4 regions of the Hydrogenophaga sedimenti genome follow, and region 4 is predicted to be linked to each of the others. Evidence: predicted binding sites of a transcription regulator. Region 4 holds the regulator's gene; each other region holds the start of a gene.

Region 1 (7,032 bases), 280 kb from region 4:
CGCTTGTCTCTGGAAATCAGCAGTTGCCAGGCGAGCCGGTCCGACAGCTCGGGAGGAATGTCGCCCCGCGCCCGCGCCGCGCCCAGCAAGGGCTGCCACAGCACGTTGAGATAGTCGACCAGCACCGGGTCGTCCAGGTAGTCCGGGTCGCGGAAGATGTCGCGCGCGATGCTGTCGCCCAGCCGCCGCTCGGCGGAGATCGACATGCCGCTCACATCGCCCAGCGAGGGCAGGGCCGCGTTCTGGGCCCACGACACCGGACAGGGAGCCAGCAACACCGATGCGGCCATCAGCCAGGCCAACGGCCGCGGCCAGGAAGGGCTACTGCCCGGACGGAAGCGGAAAGTCATCCCCGTATGATGCCGCCAAGCCCCAGTGGTTTCCGTAAAGTCCACGCAAAGTTGCATCGCCATGACCGACACACCCAAGACCACGATGACCAGTCCCCTGACCCATTTCGACGCCCAGGGCCAGGCCCACATGGTCGATGTTTCGGCCAAGGCCAGCACCCACCGGGTCGCGGTCGCCGAAGGCCGGATTGAGATGCTGCCGTCGACACTGGCGCTGATCCAGAGCGGAACGGCCAAGAAAGGCGACGTGCTGGGCATTGCCCGCATTGCCGGCATCCAGGGCGCCAAGAAGACCAGCGACCTGATCCCGCTGTGCCACCCGATCGCGCTCACGCGGGTGGCGGTCGAGTTCGAGGTGGACGAAGCGACCAGCAGCGTGCTGTGCCGCGCGACCGCCGAGTGCACCGGTCAGACGGGTGTGGAGATGGAAGCCCTGACCGCCTGCAGCGTCGCCCTGCTCACGATCTACGACATGTGCAAGGCGGTCGACCGCGCAATGACGATCGGCGGGGTGCGGTTGATGGAGAAGCGGGGTGGGAAGTCGGGTCATTTCGTCGCGACCTGACCCACCGCTTAGAACGGGTCGATTGGAAGGTACCCGACCATGTTCAAGTCCTTGTCGAGAACTACGGTCCAATAGTGCGCCCGAGATACCAAAGGGAAGGTCAGATAGTCGGAAGCACGACCGGCGCGATCAGCGATCCATTGATCTACCAGCTGGCGCACATCTTCACTATGAGATCGGAGCACTTCCAACGGTTGAGCTCTTCGTCGAATCGCTTCGCGATTCTGTTCCGACAGAGTTTGCCAAAACCTCGGCTGCAATGACAGGTCCTTGCCGGCGATCGCCAGTTCAGTGGCCTTTAGTTTTTCCCCTGGATTCTTAGCCTCCCTTAAACCGATCGTTCGGATGCCCACGTTTGGTACAGTCTGAAACTCCACATCTGCTTCCCTCAGGTCAGTCGCCTCAATATCCGCAGAGGTAATCACCACGAAACGATCTACCTCATGCACCAAATACACCGGGCGCGCCTGATACATCGACCACAGGCCGTAGGTCAACGCCACCAATTGAATGCCCGCAACTACGATCAAATCGCGACGAAGCTCCTCAATCGGTTTGCGTCGGTTAAACACCAGCCAAGTCAACAAAGGTCCTACAACAACGTCGACTCCGACGAGAACGCTGAATAGGTGCCCCCCCCCGGATATCTCCCGGAACGGGTAAGGATATAAAACAACAAACACCCAACCGGCAACAAGCAGTCCGACAATCAAACTGATGCCAAGATGAATGCCAGAGGCACGAAACCGATCCCTCAATCCGTCCATGGTGTAAAGCTGTTTTCTGGCGACATTGCTCATAACAAAAAGGCGCCCGAAGGCGCCTTTTTAAACCCCAGCAGTTGCTCAGCGGCAGTTGGCGGGAGCGTACTTTGCCAACAGCGTACCAGCAGCCAATGCAGCCATGCCCTGACCGGCGCCGTAGGTGTTGGCGGTACTTGCGCACGACCAATCAATCGTCCCGGTGACCCCCGCAGCTTGGGCAGCCTGCAGTTGCAGCGTGGTGGCGGCACCTGCAGCAGTCGTACCGCGGATGTACGGCGTCAAGGTGAGAGTGTTAGCACCGGCGGCCAGACCGACAGTAGCGGGAGTATAGGTAACGGTGATCATGCCAGTAGGGTTGGCTGCATCCATCAGCACCGAGGTCACCATCTTGCTGAAAGCACCGTTGCCACCAGCTTGTGCATTCCACTGGGTCCTCACATTTACCAAGTCGGCCGTAGCAGCAGCGCCTTCGGTCTTGATACGCGCTTGTGCATCGGCAGCAATGGTCAGACCTTCCGTCACGCGGGCACGGATCGTGTAGTCCTGATAAGCCGGCAGCGCAACGGCAGCCAGGATACCGATGATGGCCACCACGATCATCAGTTCGATCAGGGTGAAACCTTTTTGCAGGGAACGCTTCATGAAAACTCCTTGAGGGGTTTGTGGGTTGAGGACGTGTACTCATCAGCAGGGAGCGTGCCAAGCCGATAAACTCTGTTTTTTGCGTGCTTTTTCACGCTTTATTGCCCACCAGTGACGATTTGTGTCCTGTGCCGCTGCTCGTCACTGACAATTTTTGTCGCCCTCCGCACAGATTCGCGTTGAAGCGAAGTCCCTTGAGGACCTAAACCACTGGGCTGCTGCAGGTTTCAAAGACATCTTGTTAAGGCGGAAGATGAAACCGGAGGTGGCTCATGGAGAGAAGAAGGACATTCAGTCAAGAGTTCAAGCTCGAGATAGTCAAGCTGGTCAGCCAGCAATCTTGCACGCAGATTCTCCAAAGCAAAAAGGCGCCCGAAGGCGCCTTTTTAAACCCCAGCAGTTGCTCAGCGGCAGTTGGCGGGAGCGTACTTTGCCAACAGCGTACCAGCAGCCAATGCAGCCATGCCCTGACCGGCGCCGTAGGTGTTGGCGGTACTTGCGCACGACCAATCAATCGTCCCGGTGACCCCCGCAGCTTGGGCAGCCTGCAGTTGCAGCGTGGTGGCGGCACCTGCAGCAGTCGTACCGCGGATGTACGGCGTCAAGGTGAGAGTGTTAGCACCGGCGGCCAGACCGACAGTAGCGGGAGTATAGGTAACGGTGATCATGCCAGTAGGGTTGGCTGCATCCATCAGCACCGAGGTCACCATCTTGCTGAAAGCACCGTTGCCACCAGCTTGTGCATTCCACTGAGTTGTCACGTTCTGGAGGTCGGCCGTAGCAGCAGCGCCTTCGGTCTTGATACGCGCTTGTGCATCGGCAGCGATGGTCAGACCTTCCGTCACGCGGGCACGGATCGTGTAGTCCTGATAAGCCGGCAGCGCAACGGCAGCCAGGATACCGATGATGGCCACCACGATCATCAGTTCGATCAGGGTGAAACCTTTTTGCAGGGAACGCTTCATGAAAACTCCTTGAGGGGTTTGTGGGTTGGTGATGACCTTGAAGAGCAGAGAGCGTGCCAAGTGGAATTGCACGACTTTCCGGGCGCTTTTTCACGCTTAGCCAGCAGCCAGTGACGATTTGTGTCCTGCGTGACCGCCAGTCACTGACAATTTTTGTCGCCCTTGCCCTAGCGAACAAAAATTGTCAAAGCTCGAAGGTCTGCCCGGCGCTCAGCCAGCGGATGTCGTGGCGCACGTCGCCGGCGCGGTTCGGCGCCTCGTCGAACCGCTGGATCTCGTCCATGATCAGGCCGGTTTCGGCCGGCTTGGTGTGGGTGATGTAGATCGGGAAGCGTCGCTCGCGGTCGATCTGGTCCAGCTCTTCGGCCAGGGAGCTCGGGGCCAGGTGCAGGCTGCGCTGGGCCAGCGCTTTTTCCCGGTCGCTGAACGCCGTCTCGATGATGAGCAGCGCGACATCGATGCGGTTGATCCGCTGCCAGAACGCCGGATTGCGCTCGGTATCCCCACTGAACACCCAGTGGCCGCTGGGGCTGTCCACGGCGTAGCCGACCGCCGGCACGGTGTGCACCGCGGGCAGCACCTCCACGCGCTTGCCCCCCACCAGCAACTGCTCCCCCACCGTGATCGGCACGAAGCGCATCAACGGGGTCTCGACACTGGGAATGGCGGCGAAGTCGGGCCAGATGAGGTTGTTGAACACATGGATCTGCAAGGCCGAAATGGTGCCGGGCAGGGCATGCACCGTCAGTGGCGGCGCCCCGGCGGCCAGCCGCTGGGCGGCCACCGCATCCAGCATCAGCGGCAGGCTGGCCACGTGGTCCAGGTGGGAATGGGTCAGCAGGACATGGTCGATCCGGGCCATCTCCTCCAGACTGAGGTCTCCGACGCCCGTGCCGGCATCGATCAGGACGTCGTCGTCCATCAGAAAGGAGGTGGTCCGGCAGCCATGGGCAATGGCGCCTGAGCAACCCAGCACACGTACCCGCATCAATGTTCCCGTCGGTTGGTCTGAGAGGCGTCTGCCCGCTATTTGGTATCGAACGAATTCGCACCGTCCCAGTCCGGGGGCAGCGGAGACTGCTTCATGGAGCCTACCCGTTCGGCGCACAGCCGGTAAAGGACTTTTTTGGCATTTCTCGCCTGTAGCTCCTCCAGCCGTGCTTCACAGACGGCCCAGTCGCGCGCCCTCCAGGCCTTGCGCACCAGTTGCCACAGGTGCAGCTCTTGCGCCAGTGTGTCGTCCGGCAATCCGGTTGCCAGCGGCGTGTGGATCGCCACCGCCTGCAGCTTGCCTTTGACGCGCACCAGATCCAGCTCCTGCCAGACAAAACCGGGGGCCTCGCGGCGGGTGCTCTCGCTGGCGACGATCGTCACGCCATAGTGCCTGGACAGCCCCTCCAGCCGCGAGCCCAGGTTGACCGCGTCGCCGACCACGGTGTAGCTGCGGCGCACGTCCGAGCCCATGTCCCCGACACACATTTCGCCGGTGTTCAGACCGATGCCGACCGCGATGTCGGGCAGGCCGGCCTGCCGGCGCTCGGCATTGATCCGCTCGATCTCCTGCGACATCTCCAGCGCGGCACGCACCGCCAGCGTGGCGTGTTCGGCCGTGTCGACCGGCGCCCCCCAGAAAGCCATCACGCAGTCGCCCATGTATTTGTCGATCGTGCCGCGGTGGCTGCGGATCACATGGGTCAGGCGGCTGAACACCATGTTGAGCAGCTCTTGCAACTGCGTGGGCGACATCGCTTCCGCACTGGCAGTGAACCCGCGCATGTCACAGAACATCACCGTCAGTTCCCGCGTCGTGGCGGTCATGCTGTAGCGGTCCGGGTCCTTGACCATCTCGTCGACCAGCTCGGGCGGGACATAGGTGCCAAACAGCTGCGCCAGCTCGCGCTTGGCCCGACTCTCGACCAGGTAGCCATAACTCATGTTCACCACAAAGGCCAGCCCCGCCATCACCAGGGTGCTGGCCATCGGCAGCGCCAACCCGTGGGCCACATACAGCCAGGTGTTGAGGCCGATCACCGCACCGATCACCCCGACGCTCAGCGCCACGGCCCGCGCCGCACTGAGCAGCGGCAACCCCAGCGCCAGCACCAGCCCGGTCAGCAGCATCACCACCGCTTCGTAACCGGCGGCGTAATCGGGTCTGGTGGTCAGGCGCCGGTCCAGCAGACCCGAGATCAGGTTGGCATGGGTCTCCACGCCCGGATAGGCCTCCCCCACCGGCGTCGCCCGCAGGTCCAGCAGGCCCGGCGCCGTGGTGCCGATCAGCACCATCCGCCCCGTCAGTTCGCCCTTGGGCAGGCGCCCGGACAGCACGTCGGCGGCCGGCACATACCGGAACGACCCGCCTTGCGGCCCACCCGGCCCGCGAAACGGCAGCAGCGCCGTCAGGTGGTCGTCGACCGGAATCTTCTGGCTCGCCTTGCCCGAGCGCAACACCAGACTCTCCAGGGTCCTGCTCCCGCCCCCGGCACCGGCGCCCGCCGGAAATCCGGGTTCGACCGCCGGCAGCCCCATCCACAGCCGGTACATGGCCAGGGCCAGCGACTCGTAGTAAGCACCCTGGTATTCGGCCAGCAGGGGCAGGGACCGGACCACGCCATCGCTGCCCGGCACGGTGTTGAAGAATCCGGCCACGGGTGCTGCCTGGGCCAATGGAGCAATGTTGGCGCCGTGCCCGGTCCAGTGCAAGGCCTGGATGTCGTGCCCGCCCAGATCCTCCCGGCGCCAGACCGGCGCAGGCAGCTGCCCGGTGGCGCGCGCCTGGGGCTCGCTGGAAAAGTAGTAGCCCATGGCCACGGGTCGTCCGCGCAAGGCGCCGGCCAACCGCTGGTCGTGGTCCAGCTGGGGCCGCAACCGGTTCAGCCGATCGGCAAATCCCGGCAGCTCACGCAGCTCCTGGCGGGCCAGCCGCTCCAGCTGCGGCAGCCCCGTGCTCCGGTCCGCTTCGGCAAACACGGTGTCGAAGCCCACCAGCGCCACGCCTTGCTGCTCGAACAGCTGGTCGACCAGCTGCGCCATGCGGTCCCTCGGCCAGGGCCACTGTCCGATCTCGGACAGGCTTTTTTCGTCCACATCGACGATCACGATCCGCGGGTCCAGGGACGCCGGCATGGTCCAGCGCAGGCGCGCGTCGTAGATGATGTCGTCCAGGCGCTGCAGGATGCCCAGAGGCAGCACGCCGACCACGTGCAGCACGGCAAACAGCAGGGGCAGCAGCGTGACGGCCACACGGGGGCCGTGTCTGCTCAGCACCTGCATGAAAGATCGCGGAAAGATGCAGGCACCCGGTCAGCGCGCCCGCGGGTGAAGCCGATCAGGACTGCACGAACTGCATCTGCGTGCCGGCCAGCTCGATCAGGTCGCCGTCGTGCAGGTTCACGGCCTCGGTGGTCAGGGCCGAACCGTTGATGGTGGGCTTGACGGCCCCTTCGACCAGCGCCACCACATAGCCGTGCGGCCGGCGCGTGATCGCAGCCACCGCCACCCCGGGCTTGCCGATGGTCGTGACCACCTTCACCAGAGGCACTTCACGGCCAGCGGCCGCACCCGACATCACGCGAATCGCGGCGTTGCCCACCACGGCGGATTCGGCACCGACGACCGAGCCGGAATTGATCACTGTCGTCTTTTCATGCGCATCGGCAGCACCATCGTGCACGAACTTGATCTTGTACTTGCCGATCTCGACCGTGTCCCCGTTCTGCAACTGCTGCTTCTTGATGGCCTTGCCA
Region 2 (7,032 bases), on a different contig from region 4:
GTTTTGCGATGTATGGCCTGTTCAACGGCACGGCCTGGGCGGTGGTGCTGGGCTGCACGGCCGTGTTCTTCCTGGCGGCGCTCTGGGGCTACGACCCGCAGCGCGGCTGGATCCGCCAGCGCGGCTGAAACTTCCGGAGCGATCCCATGCACCTGCCTGTGACCCGTCGCCATTTTTTTGCCGGTGCGGCCGGGCTGGCGTGCTGGCCGGTCGTCCGTGCGCAGGACGACCAGACCGGCGGCGACCCGCTGGGCTCGATGCAATACCCCAGCCTGCGCGAGCAGACGATTGGCAAGGCGGTCGCGAAGTTCAGCGACGCGGTGATCGTCAAGGGGCCGGACTTTGCCGACGACGCGATGAATGTGCCGCTGCTGGTGGATGCGCGCGGCCTGTCGGGCACGGGCGGCGGCGTGCAGCGCATCCGCGTGGCGGTCGACCGCAACCCGGTGCGCCAGGTGCTGGATTTCGAGCCGATGAAGGCCTTGCCGATGCTGGCGTTTCGCATCCGCATGGAACAGGCCTCGCCGGTGCGGGCCTTCGTGCAGACCAAGGACGGGCAGTGGCATGTGGGCAGCACCTGGGTGCAGGCCTCGGGCGGCGGCTGCACGGTGCCCGGCCTGACGCGGGCCGACGGCTCCTGGAGCAGGACGCTGGGGCAGGTGCAGGCGCGTTTCTTCCACAACGTCATCGAGGGCAGCCGCCGGCTGCGCCTGCGCGTGATGCACCCGATGGACACCGGGCTGGTCGCGGGCGTGCCGTCGTTCCACATCGAGAGCCTGCAGCTCGAAGACAGCGGCGGGCAGGTGTGGTGGCGGCTGGCCTTGCACGAGCCGGTGTCGGAGAACCCCTTGATCACCTTCGAGTTGCCCCCCCAGTTGCCGCCCAGCCTGCGCCTGGTGGGCCGCGACAACAACGGCAACCGCATCGACGCGGCGCTGACGACATGAAGCGCCTGGTCTTGTCCCTGCTGCTGTCCGGCCTGCTGTCGGCGCAGGCCGACACCCTGGCGGTGCCGCCGCCGGTCTCGGCGCCCGACCTGGTCCGGCTCGACTACGACCTCAGGCCGCGCCAGATCGCGGCAGACACCTGGGTGATCGAGGGCGAGGTGGCCGATTTCAGCCGCGCCAACGGCTGCAATATCATCAACACCGCCTTCATCGCCACCAGTGCGGGCGTGCTGGTGATCAACACCGGGCCGTCGCGCCTGTACGGCGAGCAGCAGCGGCGCGCGATCGAGCGGGTGACGAAGGCGCCGGTGCTGCGCGTGTTGCAGCTGAACCTGCACCCCGACTACTTCTTCGGCAACCAGGCCTGGTCGGGCACGCCGACGCAGGCACTGACCGGCAGCATCGCCGGCATGAAGGCCGAAGGCGGTGCCTATGCCGACAACCTGTACCGCCTGTGCGGCGACTGGATGAAAGGCAGCGAGTCGACGCCCTCGCAGCAGGCCATCGACCCCGGGACACTGCCGCGCACCGAGCAGATCGGCAACCACCGGCTGGAACTCTGGCGCCTCAACGGCCACACCGGCGACGACCTGGTGCTGCTGGACCACACGACCGGTGTGCTGTTCACCGGCGGGCTCGTGTTCGCCGAGCGGGTGCCGACCACACCACACGCCGACTTCGCCGCCTGGCAGGCCAGCCTGGACGCGCTGGAGCAGAAGATCGCCAGCGGCGCGGCGCGCACCGTGGTGCCCAGCCACGGCCCGGTGCACGAGGGCGCGGCGGGCCTGCGGCAGACGCGCGACTGGCTGCAGTGGCTGACGTCGACCATGCAGACGGCCGCCGAGCGTGGCCTGGACCTGGGCGAGGTGTTGCGCACGCCGGTGCCCGAGCGATTCGCGCGCTGGGCCGCACAGCCTGCGGAGTTGCACCGCAGCCTCACGCAGTGGTACCCGCACTACGAACAGAAGGTCCTGGCCGCGCCGGCCAAGTGACACATTTTTGAACAGTGTCACAAAGGTGTCCTGTCGCAGGGGCAGGCCTTTGGCGCAGTCGGGGTCGGCAGGAGGCCTTTCGACGGCATTTGGTGCGCTGCAACGTCCGTGTAAACCCTAGGAGTTCCGCTGGCACAGAAGTTGCCAACTTCAGGTTGCGTGCACGTCGAAGACCGGAGGGTCGGAGCCACGAGAGCGGTCAGACGTCACCAACCACCGAAAGCCATCAACCTACGAACGAGCAGGAGACCCACAGTGAAACGCACCCTATTGAGCCTTCTGGTCATGGCCGCCACCGCACAGGTGAGCGCGCAGGTGACCGACGCCATGATCGCGAAAGACGCGGCCAGCCCCGAAAACGTGCTGACCTGGGGCATGGGCACCCAGGGCCAGCGCCATTCGGACCTCAACGACGTCAACGCCAAGACCATCTCCAAGCTGGTTCCGGTGTGGTCGATGTCCTTCGGCGGCGAGAAGCAGCGCGGCCAGGAATCGCAGCCGCTGGTGAACAACGGCAAGATGTTCGTCACCGCCTCCTACTCGCGCATCTTTGCGCTGGACTCCAAGACCGGCAAGAAGCTCTGGAAGTACGAGCACCGTCTGCCCGAAGGCATCATGCCCTGCTGCGACGTGATCAACCGCGGCGCCGCCCTGTACGACAACCTGGTCATCTTCGGCACGCTGGACGCCCAGCTCGTCGCCCTGGACCAGGAAACCGGCAAGGTGGTGTGGCGCGAGAAGATCGACGACTACTCTGCGGGCTACAGCTACAGCGCCGCTCCCCTGATCGCTGACGGCCTGCTGCTGACCGGCGTGTCCGGCGGTGAGTTCGGTGTGGTCGGCCGCGTCGAGGCGCGCGATCCCAAGACCGGCAAGCTGGTCTGGTCGCGCCCGACCGTCGAAGGCCACATGGGCTACAAGGACGGCAAGGAAAACGGCATCTCCGGCACCACCAACGCCTCCTGGCCGGGTGAGACCTGGAAGACCGGCGGCGCAGCCACCTGGCTGGGCGGCACCTACGATCCGAAGACCGGCCTGGCCTACTTCGGCACCGGCAACCCCGGCCCCTGGAACAGCCACGTGCGTCAGGGCGACAACCTGTACTCGGCCTCCACCGTCGCCATCGACGTGAAGACCGGCCAGATCAAGTGGCACTACCAGACCACGCCGAACGACGGCTGGGACTACGACGGTGTGAACGAGTTCGTCACCTTCGACATGAACGGCAAGCGCATGGGCGCCAAGGCGGACCGCAACGGCTTCTTCTATGTGATCGACGCCGAAAACGGCAAGCTGCAGAACGCCTTCCCGTTCGTCAAGAAGGTGACCTGGGCCACCGGCATCGACCTCAAGACCGGCCGTCCGAACTTCGACCCGGCCAACCGTCCTGGCGACCCGACGGCCGCTGGTGGCGACGGTGCCAAGGGCAAGTCCGTGTTCTCCGCACCGGGCTTCCTGGGCGGCAAGAACCAGATGCCGATGGCCTACAGCCCGAAGACCGGCCTGTTCTACGTGCCTTCCAACGAATGGGGCATGGAGATCTGGAACGAACCCATCACCTACAAGAAGGGCGCTGCCTACCTGGGTGCTGGCTTCACCATCAAGCCGCTGAACGAGGACTACATCGGCGCGATGCGCGCGATCGACCCGAAGACCGGCAAGGTGGCCTGGGAAGTCAAGAACAGCGCTCCTCTGTGGGGTGGTGTGCTGACGACCGGCGACCTGGTCTTCTGGGGCACGCCTGAGGGTTACCTGCAGGCCGCCGACGCCAAGACCGGCAAGATCGTCTGGAAGTTCCAGACCGGTTCCGGCATCGTGGCGCCTCCCATCACCTGGAAGGAAGGTGGCGAGCAGTACATCTCCGTCGTCTCCGGCTGGGGTGGTGCCGTTCCGCTGTGGGGTGGTGAAGTGGCCAAGCGCGTGAACATGCTCGAACAGGGCGGTTCCGTCTGGACCTTCAAGCTCGCGAAGTAACTCCCCCCTGCGCCGCGTTGCGGCTTCCCCCCGGAGGGGGACCACACCAGAGGCCCGGCCAAGCCGGTTCCTCGGTGTGTGCTGGACGGGATCTCTTCTGCGGTTGGTGTTGGAGAGGTCCCGTCCTTTTTCTTTTTTCAGACTCTTTTCCCTTGCTGAGCCATGCGTACTTTCCTGATCCTCTCCTCCAGCCTGCTGCTTGCCGCGGGTTCCGCCCACGCCCTGGACGAAGCCGCCGCCCTGGAACTGGCCAAGGCCAACGGCTGCCTGTCCTGTCATTCGGCCAAGGAAAAGATCGTGGGCCCGGCTTACGCGTCGGTCGCTGAAAAATACAAGGACGACAAGGATGGCGTGGCCAACCTGGTTCAGTCGATCCAGTACGGCAGCAAGGGCAAATGGGGCCGCATTCCGATGCCGCCGCACCCCAGCCTGAGCGCCGCAGACCTGAAGACCCTGGCCCAATGGGTACTGTCCACCAAGCCCTGAGCGGGCTGTTTGTTTCCCTGATCGTTGGCGCAGCGGCCGCCCAGCCGGCGCTGCCCGACGGCGAAAAATCGATCATCGCCGTCACCCGCGACGGGCTCCGCACACGCATCGGTGCCGTCACCTTCCGCCCCATGGCTGGTGCCAGGGCCGGCATCCGCGTGCAGATGGATCACGCGGTGATGAAGGACCATTTCCTGTCGATGCGGGAGTTCAAGTGCCTGCCCGCCGCCCAGGAGGTCAGCTGCTTCGTTCCCTATCCCTACGCCAGCCCGGGCACGGTTTCAACCGGTGACTGGTCCTGGCTCGAACACCACCTGCTGTTCTTCTACAAGCTGCCGACCGATTTCGGCGCCCGGCTCTGGAACGGCATCATCTTCAAGTTCGTGCAGACCGAGACGGGGCTGGTCGGCAGGCCGCAGGCGGTGGACCTCAACCGCATCGGCTCACCGCCGGACGACACCAGCGTGCCACCCTACGGGCCGATGGAGCGCGACGACTTCGCGCCTGGTGCTCGCTGGATCCAGGAACTGCGCATCGAGTAATGAAAACGGGGCGCGAAGCCCCGTGCTGCGGGAGATGGGGCCGTGACTCAGTGCTTGCCGCTGGTCCTGTCGTCGTCGCAGTCGTCCGACTTGCTGCCGGTCGTGGAGGGGGTCGTTGCCGTGCAGCGGCTGTCGTCCCCGTCGTCGTCTTTGCCATCGTCCTTGCCGTCGTCGCAGCCGGACTTCGTGGTGGACGCGCAGTTGTGGTCGTCCTTGTCGTCGTCCGAGCCGGAGCCGGACGACCCGCTGCCTTCGGAGTGGCCTTCAATCTTCACGCTGCTGGCGACCATCACGCCGTTGCTCACCGTGCCGTGGATTTCGACATGGGCGCCGACGGTCAGGGTGATCGGCGCAGCACTGGCGTCGACCGGAATGCCGTCGACACTGAAGCTGGTCGGGCTGGTGTAGCTGGTCACGCGGCCATCGAGTTCGCTGGGGTCGGTCCGGCTGTCGTCGGTGGCGCTGTCGTCGTCGAACTCGACGCGGCGGGCCTGGATGGTGCCGTTGACCATCTCGCCCTGGATCTCCACCCGGCTGCCCGTCGTGACACCCTGCGCCGTGGCGCTGGCTCCGCTGGCGTCGACCGGGATGCCGTCCACACTGAAGCTGGACGGTCCGCTGACGCTGGTGACCGTGCCCTTGTAGGACTTGTCGGTGGTCGTCGAGCTGCTGCCGCTGCCGCCACCGCAGGCGGTCAGCGTGGCGATGACGATCGAGGCGGCCAGCAGGCGAAGCTGTGGGAGGGCGAGGGCGTTGCGGGTTTGTCTCATGCCGGTTCCTTGGAGGTGTTGTGAACGTCCGGCAGGTTTGCTTCCGATGCTTACAGTCACATTAAGGCCAAAGTCGGTTCACCGAACATTACCGCTGTGACGTCTGGATACCCGGCGAGACCCCCGGCCCGTTAGCATGAGGCGCCTTTTCATAGCGGAGAACCACCATGATTTCCTTGACCCGACCTCTTCGCCATGGCGCAGCCCTGATCATTGCCACGGGGCTGTCGCTGGGGACGGCGCTGGCCTGGGACGACGTCACCGGCGGCACATCGACTTCCCTGCGCCAGCAGTCCTTTGCGCTGCAACTGGCCAAGGCCGATCTCAAACAGCAGGGCATCACCACACCGACACCGGCCCAGCTCGCGCTGGCGACCAGCTCCGTGCAAGCGATGCGCGACAAAGGCATGGGCTGGGGCGAGATCGCCCACAGCCTCGGACTGCGGCTGGGTGCGGTGGTGAGTGCCGCCAACCGAGCGGACCGCGCCGAGGAAGAAGCCCGGCTGCACACCACGAAACCCCGGGATGTGGCGATCAACACGGCCCGGGATCCTGCCGCGACCGGCACCCCCGGTCTGGCCAAGGGGCGACAGTCCGACAGCAGCGGTGGCCACACCTCCGGCGCCGGCAACGGTTCCGGCGGTCATGGCAACGCCGGAGGGCAGGGCGGCGGCAGCGCCGGTGGCAACCATGGCGGGGGAAATGCCGGCGGCAACGGCGGTGGCAAAGGTGGCGGAAATGCCGGAGGCAATGGCGGCGGTAACGGGGGCGGCAACGGCGGCGGGAATGGTGGTGGCAACGGGGGCGGTCACGGCAAGCGCTGAGGCCTGCGCGCGGTCGGGCCCGGCTACCGGGTCCACTCGGCGGTCAGCTTGCCGCCGGTGATGAAACCGGCCGGCACCTTTTCCTCGCGCTCGAACTTCACCAGCCCTTCGCCCCGGCAATACCACTCCCGGCTGGTCAGCGGCACTTCATTGAACCCGTTGACCGGATCGGTGTAGAGGTTCAGGCGAGCCAGGCCGAGCACCCGCAGACAGGGGCTGTGCACGCTGCCGTCGGCCAGTGTGATGCTGTCGTCCACGGCTTCGATGCGCCAGCTCATCGGCACCTTGTGCGAGTACTTCAGCTCGCGCGGATATTCGTTCTTGCGTTGCAGCAGGTAGGGCACGGTGGGCGTGGTCCACTCGGTGCCGACCTTGTAGGGTGCCCTGAGCACCCACAGTGGTTCGGCATCGGGCGTGGGATCTCGGTCGATGTCGGTGCGCGTGGCCACGCGGCGCACCCCCTGTTCGTCGGCCACCAGGTAGTAGCTCACACCGGC
Region 3 (7,032 bases), on a different contig from region 4:
GCGCGTCCTCGGTGCGTGTCTTCAGCTGCGCCTTGGTGTCGGTCGCACCAAACACGCGCTCGACCGCGAGGTAGATGTTCTCGAAGCAGGTCAGCCAGGGCAGCAGCGAGTGGTTCTGGAACACCACGGCGCGCTCGGGGCCGGGGCCATTGATCTCCTTGTCGGCGCACAGCAGCACGCCTTCGGTGGGCGTGGTCAGACCGGCGATCAGGTTGAGCAGCGTGGATTTGCCGCAGCCCGAGTGGCCGATCAGGGCCACGAACTCGCCCTTGGCCACAGTCAGGTTGATCTCGCGCAGCGCGGGGAAGTTGCCCTTCTTGGTCTTGAAGGTCTGCTCGACGTTCTGGATGTCGATGTACTTCGTGTTCATGGCGGCGGTGTTCATGCCTTCACCTCTTCGTAGGTAAACAGGGAAGCCAGCTTGATGAGCGCGAACTCCAGCAGCAGGCCGACGATGCCGATCACGAAGATGGCGATGATGATGGAGGAGACGTTGAGGTTGTTCCACTCGTCCCAGACCCAGAAGCCGATGCCCACGCCGCCGGTCAGCATCTCGGCCGCCACGATCACCAGCCAGGCCGTGCCCACCGCCAGGCGCACGCCGGTCAGCAGGTAGGGCAGCACGGCGGGGAACAGGATCTTGGTGAAGATCTTCCACTCGCTGAGGTTGAGCACGCGGGCCACGTTCATGTAGTCCTGCGGCACGCGCTGCACGCCCACCGCGGTGTTGATGACCATGGGCCAGATCGAGCAGATGAAGATGGTCCAGATGGCGGCCGGGTTGGCGCCCTTGAACACCAGCAGGCCGATCGGCAGCCAGGCCAGCGGCGAGACCGGACGCAGCAGGCTGATCAGCGGGTTGAACATGCGCGAGAGAAACACCGAGCGGCCGATGGCAAAGCCCGCCGGAATGCCCACCAGGGCGGCCAGGCCGAAGCCGACCGCGACCCGCTTGAGCGAGGACAGGATGTTCCAGCCGATGCCCTGGTCGTTCGGACCGTTGCTGTAGAACGGATCGGAGAACACCTTGACCGCCTGCGCCCAGGTTTCGGCGGGCTTGGGGATGCCGCTGTTGGACGTCGACGCGATGCCCTGCCAGATCAGCACCAGCAGCGCCAGGCCGAGGATGGGTGGCAGCACCGCCATCCAGAAGCCGCGCCAGTCGCGCGCCGGTTTTTTCGGCGCAGGGCTCTTGCCGGTGACGGCCGGAACGGTGGTGCTCATGGGCTTGGCAGCGGGTGTGGGGCTGGCGGCCGGCACGGCCGACGCCTCCAGCGGGGAATGGAATACAGCAGCAACCATGGTGTTCTCCTGGGTTGGGGGGGTCAGGCTTTGATGGCAAAGCCGTCGGCGTACTTGGCGGGGTCCTTGCCGTCCCACACCACGCCATCCATGAGCTTGCTGCTGCGCATCGGGTCCTTGGGGACGCTGATGCCCATGGCGCTGGCGACCGACTTGTAGAGGTCGACCTGGTTGACCTGCTTGGCGATGGCCAGGTAGTCGGGGTGGCTCTTGATCAGGCCCCAGCGCTTGTGCTGCGTGACGAACCACATGCCGTCGCTCAGGTACGGGAAGTTGACCTTGCCGTCGTTGAAGAACTTCATGTGGTTGGGGTCGTCCCAGGTCTTGCCCAGACCGTTCTGGTAGCGGCCCAGGATGCGCTGGTTGATGGCGTCCACGCCGGTGTTGATGTAGGCCTTCTGCGCCACCGTCTCGGCCATCTTCAGCTTGTTCTGCAGGCCGGCGTCGATCCAGCGGCTGGCTTCGAGCACGGCCATCATCACGGCGCGCGTGGTGTTGGGGTACTTCTTCATGAACTCGGCCGAGGTGCCCAGCACCTTTTCCGGATGGTCTTTCCAGAGATCCTGCGTGGTGTTGGCGGTGATGCCGATGCCGTCCATGATGGCGCGGTGGTTCCAGGGCTCGCCGACGCAGAAGCCGTCCATGTTGCCCACGCGCATGTTGGCCACCATCTGCGGCGGCGGCACGGTGATCAGCTTGGCGCCCGAGAGCGGGTTGATGCCGGCGGCGGCCAGCCAGTAGTGCATCCACATGGCGTGGGTGCCGGTGGGGAAGGTGCCGGCGAAGGTGTACTCGCGTGGGTTGGCGGCCATCACCTTGGCCAGCGAGGGGCCGTCGACCGCACCCTTGTCGGCCAGCGCCTTGGACAGACTGATCGCCTGCCCGTTGTTGTTGATGTTCATCAGCACGGCCATGTCCTTCTTGGGGCCGGCCGTGCCCATGTGCACGCCGTAGATCAGGCCGTACAGCACGTGGGCCATGTCCAGTTCGCCGCTGACCAGCTTGTCGCGCACACCGGCCCAGCTCGCTTCCTTGGTGGGCACGATGGTCACGCCGTACTTCTTGTCGAAGCCCAGCACATTGGCCATCACCACGCTGGCGCAGTCGGTCAGCGGGATGAAGCCAATCTTGACTTCGGTCTTCTCCGGCGCGTCGGAACCGGCCGCCCAGACGCCGCTGTGGCCCAGGGTCGAGAAGAAGGTCGCGGCACCGATGGCCGTGCCTTTCTTGAGGAAGTCGCGGCGCGAGGCATTGTCCGCGGCCGGCGTTGCGGCGGTCTCGGGGGCGATGGCGCTGTGGTCGTTCATGCTCAACTCCTGTGAAGAAAAAACGAAAGAAACGAAGCTGGAAAACAAAACGGCGCCCATTCCTTGCCCCTGTCTTGGGGGCTCGAAATGGACGCCGTTGTCCTGTGTGTCTCGGAAGACTGCCGGGATGCTGTGCCGCCTTTGGCACGTCCCGTTGTGTCAAACAATGCAGGGACCGTGCCAGGCCAAGGGTTTGTACCTGTGTCCTGGCCTGTGTGCGCGTAAGTGCTTGATTTGAAAGCGCTGTCCGCGCCGGGAGGACCCGTTGTGGCGCCCTGTTGCAGGGCGTCAATCTGGTGCGCGCCGCAGAGGAAGCACGTTATTTGTGCGCCGCACCAGGGCGGTCAGCGCGTCCAGGGCGGCAGGATCTCGGCCATCGCCAGCACCGCCTGCGCCACGTCCACCAGGCGCCGGTTCTGGTTCATCGCCATCTGGCGCAGCGTCGCGTGGGCCTCGTGTTCGCTGAGGTGGCGGTGCGCCATCAGCAGGCCCTTGGCGCGCTCGACCAGCTTGCGCTCGTTCAGGCTGGCGCGCACCGTGTCCAGCTCGTCGCCCATCTGCTGCAGCCGCTGACCCTGCTCGTGCACCAGCTCCAGGATCGAGCGGTCGACCTGCGGTCCGTAGGCCTGCACGGGCGGCGCGGGCGCGGCCTGGCTGTCGTCGAAGAAGTCGTTGCTGCCCGGCAGCGCTGGACCGGTTTCCTGCCATTGCCGCAGGCTCTGCAGTTCGCTGCCGGCGGCCTTGAGGCGTTCGCGGCACAGGGCCTCCAGCTCGGCGGCCAGCGCGTCCTCGACCGTCTTCATGGCGTCCATGTGCGCGGTGCAGGCGTCGAACCAGACCTGGCTCAAGGCGGTGTCCAGCGGGCCGCCCGGCGGCGCCGTCGCCAGGATGCGGCGCAGGCGCTCCAGCGAGGCCAGCGTGTCGTGCCGCTGCACCGCCTGCCAGGCCTCGCGCAGTGGCTCGCTGGCGAAGTCGGCGAACACCTGCAGGCAGCGCTCCTGTGAGTCGATCAGGTGCAGCAGGCGCTGTTGCCCGTCGGCCACGGCCATGCCGGCGGCGAACAGCGCCGAGCCGGTGGCGCGTTCCTGCCCGGCGAATTCCTTGCCCTGCATGAAGTTGAACAGGGCGACCAGGCGGCGCGAGATGCCGGGGTCGGAGGCGCTGTCGGCCGCCTCGAACACCACCGCCAGCAGGCCGTTGATCAGGCGGATGTAGCCATCGGTGGCGCGGGCGGCGTTCCCCTGGCGGGTCTGCACCCGCTGGCGCAGCAACGGCAGGGCGTCCAGGCCCTGCAGCACATAGGCGATGCGCCCGAACAGGCGGGTGCCGTGACCGGCTTGGGCGGATTCGGTGTCCAGCACATCGAAAGCGGCCCGCACCTCGGCCTGCAGCGCATCGCAGTGTGTGGTCTGCGCCTGGCGTTCTTCGGCCCAGCGCTGGCCCTGCGAGGCCAGGTAGAGGTTGGACAGGCCACGCTCGCGCTGCAGCGCGTGGATCAGGCGACCGGTGGCGTTGACCAGGGCGCTGGTCAGCGCGAGCTGTTCCAGCCCGGCGATTTCGCCACGTTTGGCGGCAATGAGGAAGCTGAGGGCCGATTTCATCGGAGCGGGGTGAAGAGCATGGAAACAGGATGGCAATATCCGTGCCATCGTGCGCAGCTCGTGCGGCCGGTCGGGTGCAGCCAGCCGCCTGTCAGGCCTGACACCATTGGTGAGTCACCCGCTCGCGCGGATCGGGTCCAATCGGTGTTTTGCAAACGATTTGGACTTGGCGTCCGGAGGCTTGAACATGGGTGGGTTGGCACGGCGTTGCGCCTGGGTGGTGGTGTTGGCGGTCTGGCTGGCCGGTTGTGGCGGTGGCGAGCAACAGACCGGCGACGCCCAGACGAAGTCGCTGCAGACGGTCACGGCCACGCCCAAGGTGGCCGACGCGGACCGGGTCGGGGTCTTCCGCTTCTACAACACCGGTGCGGGCGTGCACTTCTACACCGCCTCCGTGGAAGAGCGCGAGAACGTCTACGCCACGGCCGCTTTTTTGGAGCCCGAAGGCACGGCGTTCTACGCCGCCAGCCGTTCCTCCACCGGCATGAGCCCGGTGTACCGGTTCTTCAACACCCAGACCGGTGTGCACTTCTACACGATCAGCGACGTCGAAAAAGCCCGCATCGAGACAGACCTGCCGCAGTTCCACTACGAGGGCGTGGCCTATTACGCCAGCACCACGCCGGCGGCCGGCTTCACCCCGCTCTACCGCTTCTACCTCAAGGGCAAGGGCGTGCACTTCTACACCGCCAGCCTGGAGGAAAAGCAGTCCGTGGAGACCCATCTGTCGGCGATCTACACCTACGAGGGAATTGGCTACTACGTGATGACGGCCGCCTGCGGCACGCCGCCCTGCGTGGTGGCTGGCCCCAACCGTCCGCGGGTGTTCATTCCGCTGACCGGCAACAACGACCTGGCCACCAACGCCGGCTACGACGCGCAGTGGAGCTATGTGCGGCAGAACGCCCACGGCATCTGGGGCAACAACGCCGGGATCACCGATGCGGAGAGTGGCGCCCTGATCCGCAAGCTCACCACCCGCAACCTGATCACCGAGTTCCCAGTGCCCTCACCCGGCAGCGCCTGGTGGCCGCTGGAGGCGTTCACCAACGTCCAGCGCCTGTATTCGGACATCCTGCTGCAACCGGAGGGCATCGCTTTCTACACCGACAACCCCGGCAACTGGAACGGGCGCAACCTGGCCGATGCGACCGCCATCTACACCGACCCCACCGCGCCGGTGACCCAGCGCTACCGGGGTGTCTACACCGGCTGGCAGCCATACAACTTTGATGCTGGCAACAGCAAGTACCTCTACGCGAACCCCAGCGCGATCCTGGCATTCCGCAGCAGCAAGGGCACCTTTGTCGAGTGTCCGGTGAACCTGTGTGCCGGAGGCCCGTTCGGCGACATGTTCCGCCGCGCGATCCGCGAGACCCACGTGCGCGGCCGGCCCTTCATCTGGTTCACCAGCAACAACAGCATGTCCTCGGGCTGGCTCACCGCGTTCCAGGAAACCTACAACGCGATCGCGGCCGAGGGCCTCTGGAAGCCAGAAGACGCGGTGGTGATCGTCAACTACGGCGGCGCGTACCCCAAGGTGCCCGAGTCGGTGGGCAGCGCGGCGGCCGACACGGCCATGGGCCTGGCCTACTGGGCCATCAAGCAGCGGGTCGCCGCGACGCCCTGAGCGCAGCGGCGGGGCGTGGGGGCACAGAGAGCCGGCGCCGGGCCGCCCCAAGCCGGATCAGCCCCCTCGGGGGGGCAGCGACCCGCGCAGCGGCGGAGCGTGGGGGCTCAGACACCTTCCATGCCGTGGTGGCGCTTGAGGTCGGCGGTGTCGGGGCTGGCAAGGAACGCCAGGAAGTCCTGCACGGCCTCGGGCTGCGCACTGACTGCGGCGCGCGCGGCCGAGAAGGTGGTGACGATCTGCACCGCCTCGGGCAGGCCGCCGATCACCTCAATGCCCGCCACGCCCATCATCTCGCTCAGCTGCTGGAAACCCAGCGCAACCTCGCCCTTGGCGACCAGCGAACCGACCGACACGCCCGGCGGCGGGGTGACGATGCGCGGGGCGATCTGTTCGGCAATGCCCCAGCGCTCGAAGAGCTTCGCCAGTTGCACGCCGCTGGGTCCGGTCGAATAGCCCAGGGTCGGCGCGGCCAGCACGGCCGCCTGGAGGGCGGCTTCGGTCGAGATGTCGGGGCGCGGTGCGCCGGCCGGAATGGCGACGGCGACGGCAGAGCGCACCATGTCGACCCGGGTGGCTTCCTGCACATGGCCGCTGGCGGCCAGCTTCCCGATCGCGTCCGAGGCCAGCGCCACGATGTCGAAGGCTTCGCCGGCCTGCACGCGCTTGGCGGCGTCGACGCCGCCGACCGAGGTCACGGTCACCGCGACCTCCGGGTGCTGTCGCGTGTACCCGGCCACCAGGTCGGCCAGCAGGGCCTTGGTGGCCATCGAAGAGATCAGGGTCAGGGTGGTGGTCGGCATGGCGTGGACGGGCTTGGGGGGAGCCTGCCAGCGTAGCAAACCGGGCGCCGTCTGCCCCCGGGGTGGGGCATCTTTCTGATATCAGGCCGCGGCATGGAAGGCCGCGGGCGCTTCGGCCACGACCGCGGGGAGGGCCGGCACCAGCTGCGCGCGCACCGACACCACGCCGCCGATCATGATCAGCGCCGGGGGCCGCACCTGGTGGCGCAGCGCCAGCGCCGGCAGCTCGGCCACGGTGCCGGTGATGCAGCGTTCGCCGGGCAGGGTGGCTTTCTCGACCAGCGCGGCCGGCGTCTGCGGCGACAGGCCGTGGGCCAGCAGCTGGCGGCAGATCTCGGGCAGGTTGTTCACGCCCATGTAGAGCACCACGGTCTGGCGCGGGCGGGCGA
Region 4 (7,032 bases):
ACTACATCCAGGACATCGCCAACGACTTCCTGGCGAAGAAAACGGTGCACGCCGACGACCGCGAATTCACCGCCAGCGGCGACGTGAACGACCTCGACAGCATCCGCCAGTTCGCCGTGGCCTACCTGCGCCACGAACAGGACCTGGACCTGCAGGCCTTCCAGGTCAAGTTCGACCACTACTACCTCGAATCCAGCCTCTACACCAGCGGCCGCGTGGACGCGACGGTGAAGAAACTGGTCGAGGCCGGCAAGACCTACGAGCAGGACGGCGCACTGTGGCTCAAGTCCACCGACTACGGCGACGACAAGGACCGCGTCATGCGCAAGGGCGACGGTTCGTACACCTACTTCGTGCCCGACGTGGCCTACCACATCAGCAAGTGGGAACGCGGTTTCAGCAAGGTCATCAACATCCAGGGCACCGACCACCACGGCACGATTGCGCGGGTGCGCGCCGGCCTGCAGGCCGCGGGCGTGGGCATCCCCGAGGGCTACCCCGACTACGTGCTGCACACCATGGTGCGTGTGGTGCGTGGGGGCGAAGAGGTCAAGATCAGCAAGCGCGCGGGCAGCTACGTGACCCTGCGCGACCTGATCGAATGGACCAGCAAGGACGCGGTGCGCTTCTTCCTGCTGTCCCGCAAGCCCGACACCGAATACACCTTCGACGTCGATCTGGCGGTGCAGAAGAACAACGACAACCCGGTCTATTACGTGCAGTACGCCCATGCGCGCATCTGCTCGGTGCTGGCTTCGTGGGGCGGTGACGCGGCCACGCTGGCGGGTGTCGACCTGTCGCCGCTGGACTCGCCGGCCGCGCAGTCGCTGATGCTGCTGCTGGCCAAGTACCCGGCCATGCTGACCTCGGCGGCCACCGACTTCGCGCCGCACGATGTGACCTTCTACCTGCGCGAACTCGCCGCCGCGTACCACAGCTACTACGACGCCGAGCGCATCCTGGTGGACGACGAAGCGGTCAAGCTGGCGCGCCTGGCGCTGGTCCGGGCGACCGCGCAGGTGTTGCACAATGGCTTGGCAGTGCTGGGCGTGAGTGCCCCGCAGAAGATGTGAGATCCCCCGATTCCATGAAAAAACTTCTTTCTCAGGCGCAAGCGCAAGGCGGCGGAACCCTGGTCGGCTTCGTGGTCGGCCTGCTCATCGGTCTGGGCCTGGCCCTGTCGGTGGCGGTGTACGTGACCCGCGTGCCGGTGCCGTTCGTGGACCGGGGCGTGACGCGCAAGCCGGCCGAAGATGCCGCCGAGGCCGAACGCAACAAGGGCTGGAACCCGAACGCCGGGCTGGTCAACAAGGCTCCGCCACTGCCCACGCCGCCGGCTCCCGCCGCGACCACGGAGACCGAGGCCGCTGCCGTGGCCAAGGATGGCAAGGACAACAAGGACGGGAAAGACGCCGCCAAGCCCGACGCAGCCAAGCCCGATGCCGCCAAGGATGGCAAGGACACCGCGTCTGCCAAGCCGGGTGCCGACCCGCTGGGCGATCTGGTGAAGGCCAAGACCGGTGCGCCGGGTGCCGATCCGGCACCGGCCGCGGGTGCCGATCCGTTCAGCTACTTTGTCCAGGCCGGCGCCTTCAAGTCGCCCGAAGAGGCGCAGGCGCAGAAGGCGCGCCTGGCCATGCTGGGCATGGAGGCCTCGATCACCGAACGCGAGCAGAACGGGCGTCAGGTGTACCGGGTCCGCATGGGGCCCTTCAACCAGAAGGGCATGGCCGACGCGACGCGGGAGCAGCTCGAAACCAATGGCGTCGAAGCCGCGCTGGTGCGGGTGCAGCGCTGAGCCTGCGCCGGCCCCGGGGGAACTTTTCCCGGTCGGGCGAGCCTGAACCGGGTCTTTTCAAGGAGTTTGAATCCATGCAACGTCGAGAATTTTCCCGCGGCCTGATGGCCGCCGGTGCCGCCGCCGCGGCGGGTCTGGGCCTGTCGCCCGCCCTGGCCCAGCGCGTGGCCTTCAAGGAAGGCACGGACTACACCAGGCTGGCCAAGCCGGCGCCCACCGACAGCCCGGCGGGCCAGGTCGAAGTGGTCGAGTTCTTCGCCTACAGCTGCATCCACTGCTTCAATTTCGAGCCGGTGTTCAGCGAGTGGATCAAGAAGCAGCCGCCGCATGTGACCGTGCGCCGCATGCCGGTGGCCTTCAACCAGAACTTCGTGCCGATGCAGCGCCTGTACTTCACGCTCGAGGCCATGGGCCTGCTGGAGCAGCTGCACGGCAAGGTGTTCAAGGCGTACCACGAAGAGCGCCTGCCGCTGACCACGACCCCGGCCATCCTGGCCTGGGTGGAGAAACAGGGCGTCAACCGCGAGAAGTTCACTGCCATCTACGACGGCGCGGCCGTCAAGTCGGCCCAGAAGGCCGTCGGCCTGCAGGACGCCTACCAGGTCGAGGGCACGCCGGCCCTGGGCATCGCCGGGCGTTTCTACATCCCCGGCCAGGGTCCCAAGACCCTGCTGGTGGCCGATTCGCTGATCGCCGAGGCCCGCAAGGGCTGATCGTCGGTCCGCCGGCACCGCACAAGGCCCGCCCTGCGCGGGCCTTGCCGTTTCCGGACAGGAATCGTCTCTTGTCAAGGGCACGAATTGCGCTTGGCACCGCTACAATGAATGCAAGATCTGTGCCCCCAAAAGCCATGCACCAACACGTCAAACCCTCCCGTCCGATCGCCTGGTTGTTTGTTGCGGCCGCCGGCCTGCTGTCCCCCTGGGCGGCGCAGGCGGAAAAAGCCGACAAGGACAAGCCCATGAACGTGGAGGCCGATGCCCTGCGTTACGAAGAGAACCGCCAGACCAGCGTGTTCAATGGCAACGTGGTGCTGACCAAGGGCACGATCGTGATGCGCGGCTCCAAGCTGGACGTGCGCCAGGATACCCAGGGCAACCAGCTCGGCCTGCTGGTGGGCACGCCCGCCACCCCCGGATTCTTCCGCCAGAAGCGCGAAGCCCTGGACGAGTGGATCGAAGGCGAAGGCGACCGCATCGAATACGACAGCAAGGCCCAGACCGTGCTGTTCACCGGCCGCGCCGTGCTGCGCCGCTACCGTGGCACGCAGCTCAATGACCAGAGCGTGGGCAGCGAGATCCTCTACAACAGCCAGACCGAGGTCTTCACCGTCAAGGGCGGCGCCGAGAGCAAGACGGCGGCCAACCCGTCCGGCCGTGTGCGCGCCATGCTGACGCCGATTCCCGAAGAGGAAAAAGCGGGCAAGACGCCGCCTCCCCAGCCGTCGGCCGAGCCGGCCACGCTGCGCCCCAGCGTCAAGATCACCGAGCCCAAGAAGTGAGCGGAACCTCCGCCAGCCCACCGGGCGCCGTGGCGAGCCAGAGCCGCCTGGAGGTCCATGGTCTGAAGAAGGCCTACGGCAGCCGCAAGGTGGTCAAGAACGTCTCGCTGTCGGTCGACAAGGGCGAGGTGGTCGGGCTGCTCGGACCCAACGGTGCCGGCAAGACGACGTCGTTCTACATGATCGTGGGCTTGCTGCGGGCCGACGGCGGCGAGATCCTGCTCGACGGCGCCCGCATCGAATCCCTGCCGATCCACCGGCGCGCCCGACTGGGTCTGGGCTATCTGCCGCAGGAAGCGTCGATCTTCCGCAAGCTCACGGTCGAGCAGAACGTGCGCGCCGTGCTGGAGTTGCAGCACAACGAGCAGGGTGAGCGGCTGTCGGAAGACGAGATCCGTGGCCGCCTCGACGAGCTGCTCAAGGACTTGCGGGTGGACCATCTGCGTCTCTCGCCGGCGCCCGCGCTGTCGGGCGGCGAGCGCCGCCGGGTCGAGATCGCCCGTGCGCTGGCGACCCGTCCGCGGTTCATCCTGCTGGACGAACCCTTTGCCGGCATCGACCCGATCGCGGTGCTGGAAATCCAGCACATCATCAGCTTTCTCAAGTCGCGTGGCATCGGTGTGCTGATCACCGACCACAACGTGCGCGAGACACTGGGCATCTGCGACCACGCCTACATCATCAGCGATGGTCAGGTGCTGGCCAGCGGTACCACCGCCGAGATCGTGGAGAACGCCGAGGTGCGCCGCGTCTATCTCGGCGAAAACTTCCGCATGTGATGCCCTGAGCGGATGAAGCAAGGTCTCTCGCTGCGGGTCTCGCAGCATCTCGCCCTCACCCCCCAGCTGCAGCAATCGATCCGGCTGTTGCAGCTGTCGACGCTCGAAATGGCCCAGGAAGTCGAGCAGATGCTCGACGAGAACCCTTTCCTCGACCGCGGGGAAGAAACGGCCGAACGCGAAGAGTTCGGCGTCGAGGCTGCCGATGCGCCGGTCGTGGCCGCCGACCAACTGGCGGAGGCGGCACAAACCGCGCCGGAGCCGCGCCTGCCCGACGCCGACACACGCAGCTCGTCCACGGAGTCGTCCGAGAGCGGGGGCGCCGACGAGGTCGAGAGCCGGCTCGACGGCGCGTCCCCGGTGGAAGAGAGCTGGGAAGGCGACGGCACGGTCGAGATGGCGCCCGACGACAGCGAGTGGGGCGGCGACGCGCCGGCGCGCAACAACAACGCGTCCGGCGGCGACGACGAAACCGCGACCGCGGCCGAACTGGCCCGCGAGCCGGTCAGCCTGCAGGACCACCTGCACGAGCAGGCGCGCTGCCTGCGTCTGTCGGACGAAGATGCTGCGGCCCTGTATTTCCTGATCGAGTCGCTCAACGACGACGGTTACCTCGACGAGAGCCTGCACGATCTGGCGCGGGCCTGCTGGCACCTGACCGCCTCGGCGCCGGCCGAAGCCGAACCGCCGTTCGAAGAAGTCGAGGCGATCGAGCAGCGGCTGGGCACGGCGCTGCAATGGCTGCAGCAGATGGAGCCCTCCGGCGTCGGCGCCCGCGATCTGGGCGAATGCCTGCGGCTGCAGATCCTGGAACTGCGCAACACGCCCGCGGCGCGGGCCGCGCTGGCGATCTGCGAGCAGCCGCTGGAGCTGATCGCCAAGCGCGATGTCAAGCGCCTGTGCGCGAGCACCGGACAGGACGACGAGGCCGTGCGCTCCGGCCTGGCGCTGATCGCGCGGCTGGAGCCCAAGCCTGGCCGGCGTTTTGTCGATGTCGAACGCAACGTGGTGGTGCCCGACGTGATCGTCACGCGCGCCGGCCGCGGCTTCAAGGTCACGCTCAACGCCGAGGTCATGCCGCGCCTGCGGGTGCACGACGTCTACGCGAACGCCATGCGCGGGCGCGGCCGCGACGGTGGCGGCGAAGCCGGTCACGCCGCGATGCAGCAGCGCCTGCAGGAAGCACGCTGGTTCATCAAGAACATCCAGCAGCGCTTCGACACCATCCTGCGCGTGTCCTCGGCCATCGTCGAGCGCCAGCGCAACTTCTTCATGCACGGCGAACTGGCGATGCGCCCGCTGGTGCTGCGCGAGATCGCCGACGAGCTGGGCCTGCACGAATCGACCATCAGCCGCGTCACCACCGCCAAGTACATGGCCACGCCGTTCGGCACCTACGAGCTGAAGTATTTCTTCGGCTCCAGCCTGGGCACCGAGACCGGTGGCAACGCGTCGAGCACGGCGGTGCGCGCCCTGCTCAAGCAGTTCATCGCGTCCGAAGAACCGTCCAAGCCGCTGTCGGACAACCAGCTCTCGGACCTGCTCAAGGAGCAGGGCATCGAGTGCGCGCGCCGCACGGTCGCGAAATACCGCGAGGCGCTGCGCATCGCGCCCGCGAACCTGCGCAAAGCTTTGTAACCCCCTGCGCCGCTTCGCGTCACCCCCCAGGGGGCTGCACCAACGGCCCGGCAAAGCCGGTTCCGTGGTGCACGCTGGAAGGGGTCTGTGCCGAACGTGCTGTGTTTGTCCATTAGGTTTCCATTCATGAACCAGCTTCAACTCTTCCTCCCCTGCGCCGCGGGCGTGGAGGACTACCTGGCCGCCGAGGTCACGCGCATCACCGGCGAGACCGAGGTGCAGAAGTGGCGCGCCGGGGTGGCGCTGCAGGCTTCGTGGCGCGACGCGCTCAAGCTCAACCTGCATTGCCGGCTGGCGCAGCGCGTGCTGGTGCAGCTCTGGCACGGCGGCTACCGCAGCGAGAACGACCTGTACCAGGCCGCCGGCGAGATCGCCTGGGAAATCTGGTTCACGCCGCAGCAGACCATCAAGGTCGAGATCACGGCGCAGCACAGCCCGCTCAAGAGCCTGAACTTCGCGGCGCTCAAGATCAAGGACGCGGTCTGTGACCGCTTTCGCGACAGGCGCGGCGAGCGGCCCAGCGTCGACACCACCTGGCCCGACGTGCGGCTCTACGCCCACCTGACCACCGACACCGTCAGCCTCTACATCGACACCTCGGGCGAGCCGCTGTTCAAGCGCGGCTGGCGCGAGGACAAGGGCGATGCGCCGCTGAAGGAAACCCTGGCGGCGGCCATGATCGCGGCGACCGGCTGGAACGGCGCCGAGGCGGCCACGCTGGACGACATCGTGCCGCTGTACGACCCCTGCTGCGGCAGCGGCACGGTGGCGATCGAGGCGGCGCAGATCGCGCTGCACGTGGCGCCGGGCCTGCAGCGCCGTTTTGCGTTCGAGAAGCTGCTGCCGTTCCAGCCGCACGTCTGGCACGCGCTCAAGGACGAGGCCGCGAAACAGCGCCGCGACTGGCCGGCCGGGCGCAAGCCCATCGTGTTCGGCAGCGACGTCGCGTTCCGCATGGTCGACTTCGCGCAGCGCAACGCCGAACGCGCGGGCGTGGCGTTCGCGATGGAATTGCGTGGCGGCGACGCGCTGCAGCGCATGCCGCCGACGGATCGACCCGGCGTGATGCTGCTGAACCCGCCCTATGGCGAGCGCATCGCGGCCGCCGGTGTGGCCGGACAGAATGCGCAGGAGCGCGCCGTCGAGCGCGGTGGCCGCGCGCCACGCACCTTCACCGTGGGCGCCAAACCTGCGCCCGAGGCGGGCCTGGGCCGCGAGAGCGCGCAGATGGCCGATGGCAGCGACGGCAGCGATTTCTTCCAGCAGCTGGCGACGCACTGGAAGAGCCACTACGCCGGCTGGAGCGCCTGGCTGCT

The links. The regulator sigma-54, encoded in region 4, starts transcription at its own class of promoters, with help from an activator protein. The targets are predictions, from matches to a motif close to TGGCANGNAANCTGCTTT.
Region 1: ACS5NL_RS01285 (pilin) is a predicted target of sigma-54. The motif match lies at 3,328-3,345, and genes of this name have one in related genera.
Region 2: ACS5NL_RS16140 (PQQ-dependent methanol/ethanol family dehydrogenase) is a predicted target of sigma-54. The motif match lies at 2,070-2,087, and genes of this name have one in related genera.
Region 3: ACS5NL_RS03000 (nitrate- and nitrite sensing domain-containing protein) is a predicted target of sigma-54. The motif match lies at 4,240-4,257, and genes of this name have one in related genera.

Annotation. Positions count from the first base shown of each region.
Region 1 covers NZ_JBPZHA010000001.1:259,853-266,884, reverse strand. The annotation lists gene ACS5NL_RS01305 (M48 family metalloprotease) at 1-350, opposite strand, end outside; gene moaC (cyclic pyranopterin monophosphate synthase MoaC) at 412-915, shown strand; gene tfpZ (TfpX/TfpZ family type IV pilin accessory protein) at 924-1,715, opposite strand; gene ACS5NL_RS01290 (pilin) at 1,761-2,321, opposite strand; gene ACS5NL_RS01285 (pilin) at 2,726-3,286, opposite strand; gene ACS5NL_RS01280 (3',5'-cyclic-nucleotide phosphodiesterase) at 3,471-4,274, opposite strand; gene ACS5NL_RS01275 (CHASE2 domain-containing protein) at 4,313-6,559, opposite strand; gene ACS5NL_RS01270 (FHA domain-containing protein) at 6,615-7,032, opposite strand, start outside.
Region 2 covers NZ_JBPZHA010000009.1:215,561-222,592, reverse strand. The annotation lists gene ACS5NL_RS16155 (ABC transporter permease) at 1-128, shown strand, start outside; gene ACS5NL_RS16150 (quinoprotein dehydrogenase-associated SoxYZ-like carrier) at 147-947, shown strand; gene ACS5NL_RS16145 (quinoprotein relay system zinc metallohydrolase 1) at 944-1,939, shown strand; gene ACS5NL_RS16140 (PQQ-dependent methanol/ethanol family dehydrogenase) at 2,225-3,913, shown strand; gene ACS5NL_RS16135 (c-type cytochrome) at 4,076-4,399, shown strand; gene ACS5NL_RS16130 (hypothetical protein) at 4,375-4,941, shown strand; gene ACS5NL_RS16125 (DUF5666 domain-containing protein) at 4,989-5,711, opposite strand; gene ACS5NL_RS16120 (hypothetical protein) at 5,879-6,535, shown strand; gene ACS5NL_RS16115 (hypothetical protein) at 6,559-7,032, opposite strand, start outside.
Region 3 covers NZ_JBPZHA010000002.1:68,710-75,741, forward strand. The annotation lists gene ACS5NL_RS02985 (ABC transporter ATP-binding protein) at 1-385, opposite strand, end outside; gene ntrB (nitrate ABC transporter permease) at 382-1,302, opposite strand; gene ACS5NL_RS02995 (ABC transporter substrate-binding protein) at 1,326-2,609, opposite strand; gene ACS5NL_RS03000 (nitrate- and nitrite sensing domain-containing protein) at 2,954-4,210, opposite strand; gene ACS5NL_RS03005 (hypothetical protein) at 4,398-5,840, shown strand; gene ACS5NL_RS03010 (substrate-binding domain-containing protein) at 5,948-6,643, opposite strand; gene cobA (uroporphyrinogen-III C-methyltransferase) at 6,725-7,032, opposite strand, start outside.
Region 4 covers NZ_JBPZHA010000001.1:535,073-542,104, forward strand. The annotation lists gene argS (arginine--tRNA ligase) at 1-1,073, shown strand, start outside; gene ACS5NL_RS02495 (SPOR domain-containing protein) at 1,088-1,798, shown strand; gene ACS5NL_RS02500 (thiol:disulfide interchange protein DsbA/DsbL) at 1,873-2,511, shown strand; gene lptA (lipopolysaccharide transport periplasmic protein LptA) at 2,649-3,299, shown strand; gene lptB (LPS export ABC transporter ATP-binding protein) at 3,296-4,078, shown strand; gene ACS5NL_RS02515 (RNA polymerase factor sigma-54) at 4,091-5,716, shown strand; gene ACS5NL_RS02520 (THUMP domain-containing class I SAM-dependent RNA methyltransferase) at 5,843-7,032, shown strand, end outside.